Regions from separate parts of the Rhodopseudomonas sp. P1 genome, predicted to be linked through region 2. Evidence: riboswitches for the same ligand, from Rfam matches in the RefSeq annotation. Region 2 holds a riboswitch; the other holds the start of a gene.
What was found. Region 2 has a riboswitch for cobalamin ahead of cobT (nicotinate-nucleotide--dimethylbenzimidazole phosphoribosyltransferase). Riboswitches for the same ligand answer to the same signal wherever they lie in the genome.
Positions count from the first base shown of each region.

Region 1: it holds a riboswitch for cobalamin, as region 2 does, so the genes downstream of both, LRC39_RS03725 (HoxN/HupN/NixA family nickel/cobalt transporter) here and cobT (nicotinate-nucleotide--dimethylbenzimidazole phosphoribosyltransferase) in region 2, are expected to answer to the same signal.

Region 1 covers NZ_CP088006.1:786,307-790,514, forward strand. The annotation lists gene LRC39_RS03720 (FecCD family ABC transporter permease) at 1-972, opposite strand, end outside; gene LRC39_RS03725 (HoxN/HupN/NixA family nickel/cobalt transporter) at 980-2,038, opposite strand; cobalamin riboswitch at 2,112-2,326, opposite strand; gene LRC39_RS03730 (DMT family transporter) at 2,378-2,701, opposite strand; gene LRC39_RS03735 (class I SAM-dependent methyltransferase) at 2,698-3,435, opposite strand; gene LRC39_RS03740 (DUF3419 family protein) at 3,588-4,208, shown strand, end outside.
Region 2 covers NZ_CP088006.1:2,322,481-2,326,688, reverse strand. The annotation lists gene LRC39_RS10810 (cobyric acid synthase) at 1-284, opposite strand, end outside; gene LRC39_RS10805 (adenosylcobinamide-GDP ribazoletransferase) at 371-1,141, opposite strand; gene cobT (nicotinate-nucleotide--dimethylbenzimidazole phosphoribosyltransferase) at 1,138-2,202, opposite strand; cobalamin riboswitch at 2,406-2,614, opposite strand; gene tcuA (FAD-dependent tricarballylate dehydrogenase TcuA) at 2,761-4,059, shown strand; gene tcuB (tricarballylate utilization 4Fe-4S protein TcuB) at 4,046-4,208, shown strand, end outside.

The DNA.
Region 1 (4,208 bases), 1.5 Mb from region 2:
GAACGGCACGCCGATGATCGAGGTCAGCACCCCGACCTTGATGTCGGTGCTGGCCGGGATCAGCCGCACCGCGATGTCGGCGGCGAGCAGCAGCGCCGCGCCGGCGAGCGCGCTCGGCAGCAGCACGCGGGCGGGATCGTGGCCGATCAGGGGCCGCACCAGATGCGGCGCGACCAGGCCGATGAAGCCGATCGTGCCCGACACCGAGACGGCGCCACCGACGCCGAGCGCGGTGCCGGCGATCACGATCAGTCGCAACCGGCCGACATTGATGCCGAGGCTCTGCGCGGTCTCTTCGCCGAGACTGAGGGCGCGGAACGCGGCGCGCTGGCTGAACAGCAGTACGCCGCCGGCGACGATGAACGGCAGCGCCAAGACGACGTGGCGGAAGCTGCGGTCTTCCAGCGAGCCCAGCAGCCAGAAAGCGATTTCCAGGCTGGCGAACGGATTGGCCGACAGGTTCATCACCAGCGCAGTGGCGGCGCCGGCGAGCGCGGAGATCGCCAGCCCTGCGAGGATCAGCAACAGCAGGCTGGCGTTGCGCCCGGCGATTGCCAGCAGCACGAACACCGAGACGAACGCCATCATGATCGCCGCCACGGGCAGTGCGAACGAGCGGACGTCGGCAAGCCCGAGCGAGATGATCAGCACCGCGCCGAACGCGGCCGATTGCGGCGCGCCAAACAGCGACGGCGACGCCAGCGGGTTACGCAGCAGGCCCTGCAGCGCCGCACCGGACAGGCCCAGAATGCCGCCGATCGCGAGCGCCAGGATGGTGCGCGGCAGCCGGATCTCCTGCACGATGATCTGCTGCACCTCGCCGCCGAGCCCGACCAGCGCCTGTACCACGGTGAGTGGCGACAGCTTGACCGGTCCCACCGCGAGCGATCCGATCGCCAGCAGGGCCACGAGCACCGCGAGCGCCGCGGTAACGGCCGCCGCGCGCGAATTCGGTCCGGAACGTCGGGTCATACCGCGCTCATTTCTGCACGGTCGCGGCGGCCTGGTCGAGCCGGTGATAGCCGTTGAGGCGATAGATGATGGTGGAGACGATCCAGCTCGCCACGAACAGCGCCACGATGCCGTAGCCGAGTGCGCCGAAATTGGAGTTGAGCTCTTCGATCCACTCCCAGAACGCGCCTTCGAGATGGAAGCGCCCGGCGAGCAGCCCGAGCGTCTCGATGCCGCCGATCAGCAGCGCCACCAGCACCGACACGGTGGTGATGGTCATGTTGTAGTACAGCTTGCGGATCGGGTTGCGATAAGCCCAGCCATAGGCGCCGAGCATCAGCACGCCATCGAGGGTGTCGACCAGGGTCATGCCGGCGGCGAACAGCGCCGGGAACACCAGGATCGACCAATGCGAAATGTTGCCGGAGGCGTTGGCGGCCAATCCGAACAGGCTGATCTCGCTGGCGGTCTCGAAGCCGAGCGCGAACAAAAGCCCGATCGGAAACAGCTGCCAGCTCTTGGAAACGAAGCGGAACAGCGGCCGGAACAGCCGCGCCAGCCAGCCGCGCTGCTGCAGCAGTTCGTTGATATCGTCGTCGTGCACGATCTCGCCGGCCTTGGCCTTCTTGAACGCGCGATACACGCCGCTCAGCACCGACAGATTGGCGATGGCGATCGCGAACAGAAACAGCGCCGACGCCGAGGTGCCGATCACCCCGCCGATTTCGCGATAGCCCGAGAATCGCTCGGTCAGCGAATTGGCCGCGATCGCGATTGCCAGCGACGCCACCAGCACCACGGTGGAATGGCCGAGCGCGAAGAACAACCCGACCGCGACCGGTCGCTTGCCCTCCTGCATCAGCTTGCGGGTGACGTTGTCGATCGCCGCGATATGGTCGGCATCGAGGGCGTGGCGGAGGCCCAGGCTATAGGCCAGCACCGCGGTGCCGATCAGCACCGGCTCGCCCGCGAAGGCGGTCAGCGCCCAGGCCCAGGCGGCGATATTGGCGAGCACCAGTCCGCCGAGCACGGCGATTAGGCGGACGCGGAATCCATCGGAAGAAGCGGGCAGAACGAGATCGGTCATGGCGGTCTCCGGCCGGTGAGCAGCATCCTGTCACCTGTGCGGCGGACCGCTCCAGCCGCGCGCGCCGCACGGTGGAAGATGACGTGCTCAGGCCGGTCTCCTGGCTCACGGGTCGTCGCGATCCTTCGCCTTCCCGGGCAAGTGCCGCCCAGTGGCTGATTGAAGGATCGCTCGCCGCTCACAGTTGCGGGCGCAGCGCCGGATTTGGGTTTGCGGCCATAAGCTTGGGCCCGCACCGGCTTCCCTGTGCCGGACGATTCCCGGCACACCTGAACGGGCGCGATCAAATGGAAGCGGGCCTGCTTTGTCAATCGCCGCCTTGGTCGGGCGGCCGACGGTTCAGGCGGGAGTGCTGAGCTTCAGCCCGATCATGCCGGCCACGATCATCGACAGGCACAGCACCCGCACGCCGCTGGCCGGCTCACCGTACAGCGCCATGCCGACCACGATGCTGCCGGCGGCGCCGATTCCGGTCCACACCGCATAGGCGGTGCCGAACGGCAGCGATTTCAGCGCGATGCTCATCAGGCCGAAGCTGGCCAAGATCGCGGCCAAGGTCACGACCGCGGGCCAGAACCGGGTGAAGCCCTCGGAATGCTTCAGCCCGAGCGCCCAGACGATCTCCATCAGGCCCGCGGCAAACAGCGCGAGCCAACCGGTCATGGCTTGTTGCGCGGCGGCAGCGTCAGCACGGCGCGCTGGGCATAGCCGCGATACGGCCGCTCGAACCGCAAGCCGGCGCCGGTGCGGGCCGCGACCTGCATCAGCACGGCTTCCAGGCTGTCGCGCGGGGTGACGTCGAACAGCGTCAGCCAGCGCCGCAGCAGGTTGCGCGCCACGGAAGGCAGGCCGCGCTGGTCGCCGAAATCGACGATGTGCAGCTTGCCGCCCGGCTTCAGATTGGCGACGGCGCGATCGATCACCGCGGTCCAGTCCGGGATCATCGACAGGCTGTAGGAGATCATGACGTGGTCGAAGCTGACCGCCTGGCCAAACACCGCCTGCGCGGTGAAGGCGGTGGCGTCGCCATGCGCGACCTTGACCCGCGACATCAGCCCGGCGCCTTCGATCGAACTGATCGCCGAGGTCAGCATCTCGGTCGACACGTCGAGGCCGAAGAATTTTGCCTCGCGGTACCGCGTCGCCGCCTGGATCAGGTTGCGGCCGGTGCCGCAGCCGATTTCCAGCACGGTTTCGCCCGCCTTCGGCTGCAGCTCAATAATGAGTTGATCGCGGCCGAGAAGATAGTACCGGCGGGTCAGGTCGTAGATGTGCCGCTGATAGCGGTACATCCGATTCATCCGCGAGGTCGCGTCGACCGGCCACGCCGGATCGGCGGTGAGCTCGTGGTGCGTCAGCTCGGTGCGCGGAAGATCGGTACGAGTGAGCGTCGTCATGGCCTGCCACCCTGGTTCGGCATCATCCGCCTTCCATCGCGATTTCAGGCGACAGCGTGATGACAAAGGAGGCGGCACTGATCAGTTCCGCGCTGTCGCAAAACTGCATTGTTGCGCAGCTAATTTGGATCGATTGCCGAGTCGAGGATTTGATGAACACGCAGCAACTGATCGCGGACGCCGTCCGCAACAGCAAGGACCGCAGCGAGTCGACGTTGTGGGACGCTTTGTTTTCGATCTGGTTTCGTCGCCTGGTCTATACCCAGATCTGGGAAGATCCCGAGGCCGACCTCGCGGCTCTGCAATTGCCGATCGGCTCCACCATCGTGACGATCTCGTCGGGTGGCTGCAACGCGCTGTCCTACCTCACCGCCAAGCCGGCGCAGGTGTTCGCGGTCGATCTCAACGAGGCGCACCTGGCGCTGCTCAAGCTGAAGCTCGCCGGCCTGCGGGCGCTGCCGGACTACGCGTCGTTCTGGCAGTTCTTCGGAGAGGGCACCGCGGCCGGTAACGCCGACCTGTATCGCCGGCGGCTGCGCCCCGCGCTCGATCTCGATGCCCGCGGCTTCTGGGACGAGCGCGACTTCCGCGGCCGGGCGCGCTACCGTTACTTCACCGACGGGTTCTATCGCCACGGCGCGCTCGGCCGCTTCATCGGCTTTGCGCATCTGCTGGCGAAGATCGCCAAGATCGACCTCAACGTGCTGCTGAAGGGCGCGCCGCACTCGCCGGAGCGGCAGGCGGCGCTGCAGCGCGTCGACCGGCTGTTCCAC
Region 2 (4,208 bases):
TGAGCGCGGCCGATCTCGCCTCGAACTTGTTCGCCGTTCGGACCGAGCGGCAGATCCGAGTCGGACGCGACCGCGGCGTTGTTGCTCATGTTCTGCGCCTTGAATGGACGCACCACCAGCCCACGCCGGGCGAAGGCACGGCACAGCCCGGCGACCACCATGCTCTTTCCGACGTCCGAACTGGTGCCCTGGATCATCAGCGAGCGGGCGCGCCGCGGACCGGTGGTCGCGCGCGGCGTGAATTGGATCCGGGAGATGAGCTCCTCGACATGGGCGTCGGTCATGAAACCACTCGATAGCATGGAGTTAAGGGGAAGCAGCGCAGCCGCCCGCGCCTGCGGTCGAACGTGATCGGCAGCCACGGCATCACTCAGCCATGGCCGGCCATCGCCACGACGCCGAGCAACAGGCCGATCTGGATCATCTGTTCGGTGGCGCCGAGCACATCGCCGCGATAGCCGCCGATCAGCCGGAGCGCGATCCACGGCGCCGCCAGACCGAACACGCCCGCGACCAGAAGCCCCACGATCGCCGCCGGCGGATTGAGCATGACCAGCCACAGCGCGCCGAGCACGCTGAACGCAGCCAGACCGACCCAGCCCGCGCTGCTGATCGCGCGCGTCGGATAGCTCAGCTTGCCGGTGGCTGCGTCACCGGCATAAGGCAGCGCCGACATCGCCGCGACGATACCGGTCCGCCCAAGACTATAGCCGGCCACCAGAGTCGCGACGCCGAGCCACGGCGGCAGGCTCGCCAGCGCTGCGACGCGGATCGCAAAACTGAGTACCAGCGCCACCGCGCCATAGAGGCCGAGGCGGCTGTCCTTGATCAGCGCCAGGCGCTGCTCGCGGCTGCGGCCACCAAACAGGCCGTCCGCTGTATCGGCGATGCCGTCTTCGTGCAGCGCGCCGGTGAGCGCCGCGCCAGCGGCGACGGCCATCATTGCCGGCACCACGCCGGACCAGATCAGCGAGCCTGCGAGCAGCACGCCACCGCACACAAGACCGATCCCGGCGCCGACCAGCGGAAAGTACTTCGATGCGCTCAGCAGCCAGTCGTCGTCGAACTGCGCGGTGCGCGGCGTCGGCACCAGCGTCATGAACTGCACGGCGTTGAGCAGCGATTGAATCTGCCGGCTCACGCGCGCGATCCGAACCGGCCCGCCAGCACGTCCGACAGTGCGGCGAGATCGTTGAGGATGCCGGCCGCGGCGCGCAGCAGCGGAACGGTCATCAGCGCACCGGTGCCCTCACCGAGCCGCAATCCGAGATCGAGATACGGCGTCGCCTGCATCGCTTCGAGCAGCACGCGATGGCCGCGCTCGGCCGAGCGATGCGAGAACACGCAGTAATCGCGCGCGGCGGGCTGCAGCCGCACCGCGAGCAGCGCAGCCGCGCTGGCGATGAAGCCGTCGATCACCACCGGCCGCCGCGAGGTCGCAGCGCCGAGCACTGCGCCGGCCATCATCGCGATGTCGAAGCCGCCGAACTCGGCAAGCACGTCGAGCGGTGCCGTCGGCTGTGCCCGCGCCGCGGCCTGTTCGACGATGGCGCGCTTGTGCGCGACACCGGCATCATCCATCCCGGCGCCGCGGCCGACGCAATCAAAGATCGGCTCGCCCGTGAGCGCGTGGGTGATCAACGCGGCAGACGTCGTGTTGCCGATTCCCATCTCGCCGATCGCGACGATGTCGAGCCCGCCCGCGATATCCTCGCGCACCAGATCGGCCGCCGCGGTGATCGCACGCGCGGCCTCCTGGTGAGTCATTGCCGGTTCGTGGCGCGCGTTGCGGGTGCCGCGGCGGATCTTGCGACCGATCAGCTTGGGATGTGGCGGCATATCGGCATCGATGCCGCCGTCGACGATCCGCACCTCGGTCGCGACCGCTTTCGCCAGAACGTTCACGCCGGCGCAGTCTGCCAGATATGCCTCGACCATCGATCGGGTCACGCTCGCTGGATACGGCGACACCCGATCGGCGGCGAGGCCATGATCGCCGGCAAAGATGAACACCGTCGCGCGCTCCGCCCGCGGCGGCGCCGGATGCCAGATCAGCCCGAGCTGCACGGCGAGTTCTTCGAGCCGGCCGAGCGAACCCGGCGGCTTCGCCTTGCCGTCGAGCCGAGCCCGCAGCTCGGATTCATGGGCGGGATCGATCGGCGGAACGGACAGAATACGTGGGTCGAGCAAGGGCGCGTGCATTCGGAAGCTCGGCAATAAGAAGGCTGCCGCCGCGACGGCGGGGAGTGAAGACAGTCGAACGCCCATCGTGGCGGCGACAGCAAAGCTGTGCGCGCTGGTTCGTTCGGGCGACGACGGGATTTATCCGCGGAAAGCGGAGGCGCGCGTCAGGTCGGTGGCCGGTGCAGCATGTCTGTGTCCTTCTTCGACCCACCGTCGAATGGCATGGTTTTCGGACTTCGGCCGGTCTCCTGGCTCGCGGACATTGTCCCGGTCGCCTTCCCGAGCGGCTGTTGCGCCGTGCTCAGTGGCGGTGTGACCGGAAGCGGTCCGCTTACAGTTGCGGGGGCAGCCGCGGACTTGGCGATTGCTCGCCGCACCGCATTCCCGTTTCACCCTTCGAACGAAGGGCACCGAAGCGGGCGGCACCACAGCACGACGACGCCACGGGCGCAAGATTGACAACAACCCGGAGCCGCCCTCTAAGACGAAGGTCCACCAAGCCGCGCTTTTCCTGGCCGCTCTCGAGCGGCCCTGGCGCATCATCTCGACCGGATTGACCGCATCTTGCTGTGGGATGTGACGGTGATAGGCGGCGGAATCGCCGGTCTTTGCGCGGCGATTGCCGCGCGCCGCAGCGGCGCTTCGGTCCGCCTGCTCGAAGCGGCGCCGCGGCCGTTACGCGGCGGCAACGCGCGCCACGGCCGCAATTTCCGGCTGACGCACGAGACGCCCCTCGACTACGTGCCCGACACCTACACGGCCGCCGAATTGCGCGCCGAGCTGCGCAGCATCACGGGCGACACCGATCGGGCGTTGACGGAGCTGCTGATCGAACGCGCAGACAGCATCGCCGGCTGGCTAATCGATCACGGCGTGCATCTGCAGCCACCGGGCACTGGAGTGATGCCGTATTCGCGCCGCACCGCGTTTCCGCTCGGCGGCGGCAAAGCGATGATCAATGCGCTGTACGTTGCCGCTGAGCGGCTCGGCATTGTCATCAGTTACGACAGCGAAGTCAGATCGCTGTGCCACGACGACGATGGCTGGACGATCAGTGTGCGAAGCGCTACGTCCGATCCCGCAATCAGCACGCGCAGCATCGTCGTCTGCGCTGGTGGCCCGGGTGCCGATCTGGCGTGGCTGCGCGAAAATTTCGGCAGCGCCGCCGACGGCTGGATGGTCCGCGGCACGCCATATTCGGACGGCCGAATGCTCGATCTGCTGATCGCGGCGGGGGGCCGCGCGATCGGCGATCCGACCATGTGCCACGTCGTTCCGGTCGATGCGCGCGGGCCGCAATTCGACGGCGGCATCGTCACCCGGATCACGTCGATTCCACTCGGCCTCGTCGTCGATCGATCCGGTGCTCCCATCGACGTCGCAGGGGCCGGCGCGCAACCCTCTCACTACGCCAAATGGGGACCAAGGATCGCCGCCTGCCCCGGCCAACTCGCTTATCTGGTGCTCGATACCCAAGGGCTCGCGCGTGCCGCGCCATCCGCACTGGCGCCGGTCACTGCGCCGAACCTCGGCGAACTAGCTGCCGCGCTGCAGATCGATCCCACCGCTCTGTTGCCAAGCATTGAGGGCTTCAATGCCGCCCCGGCCAACGCCGCGCGTAGCATCGCGGAGCCACCATTTGCCGCCTATCCGATGCGGCCGGGGCTGACGTTCGTGCACTACGGCATCAAGGTGGATGCAACGATGCGGGTGGTCCAGGCCGACGGTCGCCGCCACGACGATCTGTTCGCGGCCGGCATGATCATGGCTGCGAATGTGCTGCGCCGCGGCTATCTCGCCGGGCTCGGCATCACCCTATCGGCAGTATTCGGCCAGATCGCCGGCGAGGAGGCGGCACGCCATGTCCGCGGCTGATCCGATGCTCGAAGCCGAGCGCGTGCTGCGGATCTGCAGCGCCTGCATGTATTGCGATGGGCTCTGCCCGGTGTTTCCAGCGATCGACGGCAAGCACAGCTTCAGCCTGAGCGACGTCAGCTACCTGTCGAACCTGTGCCACAACTGCC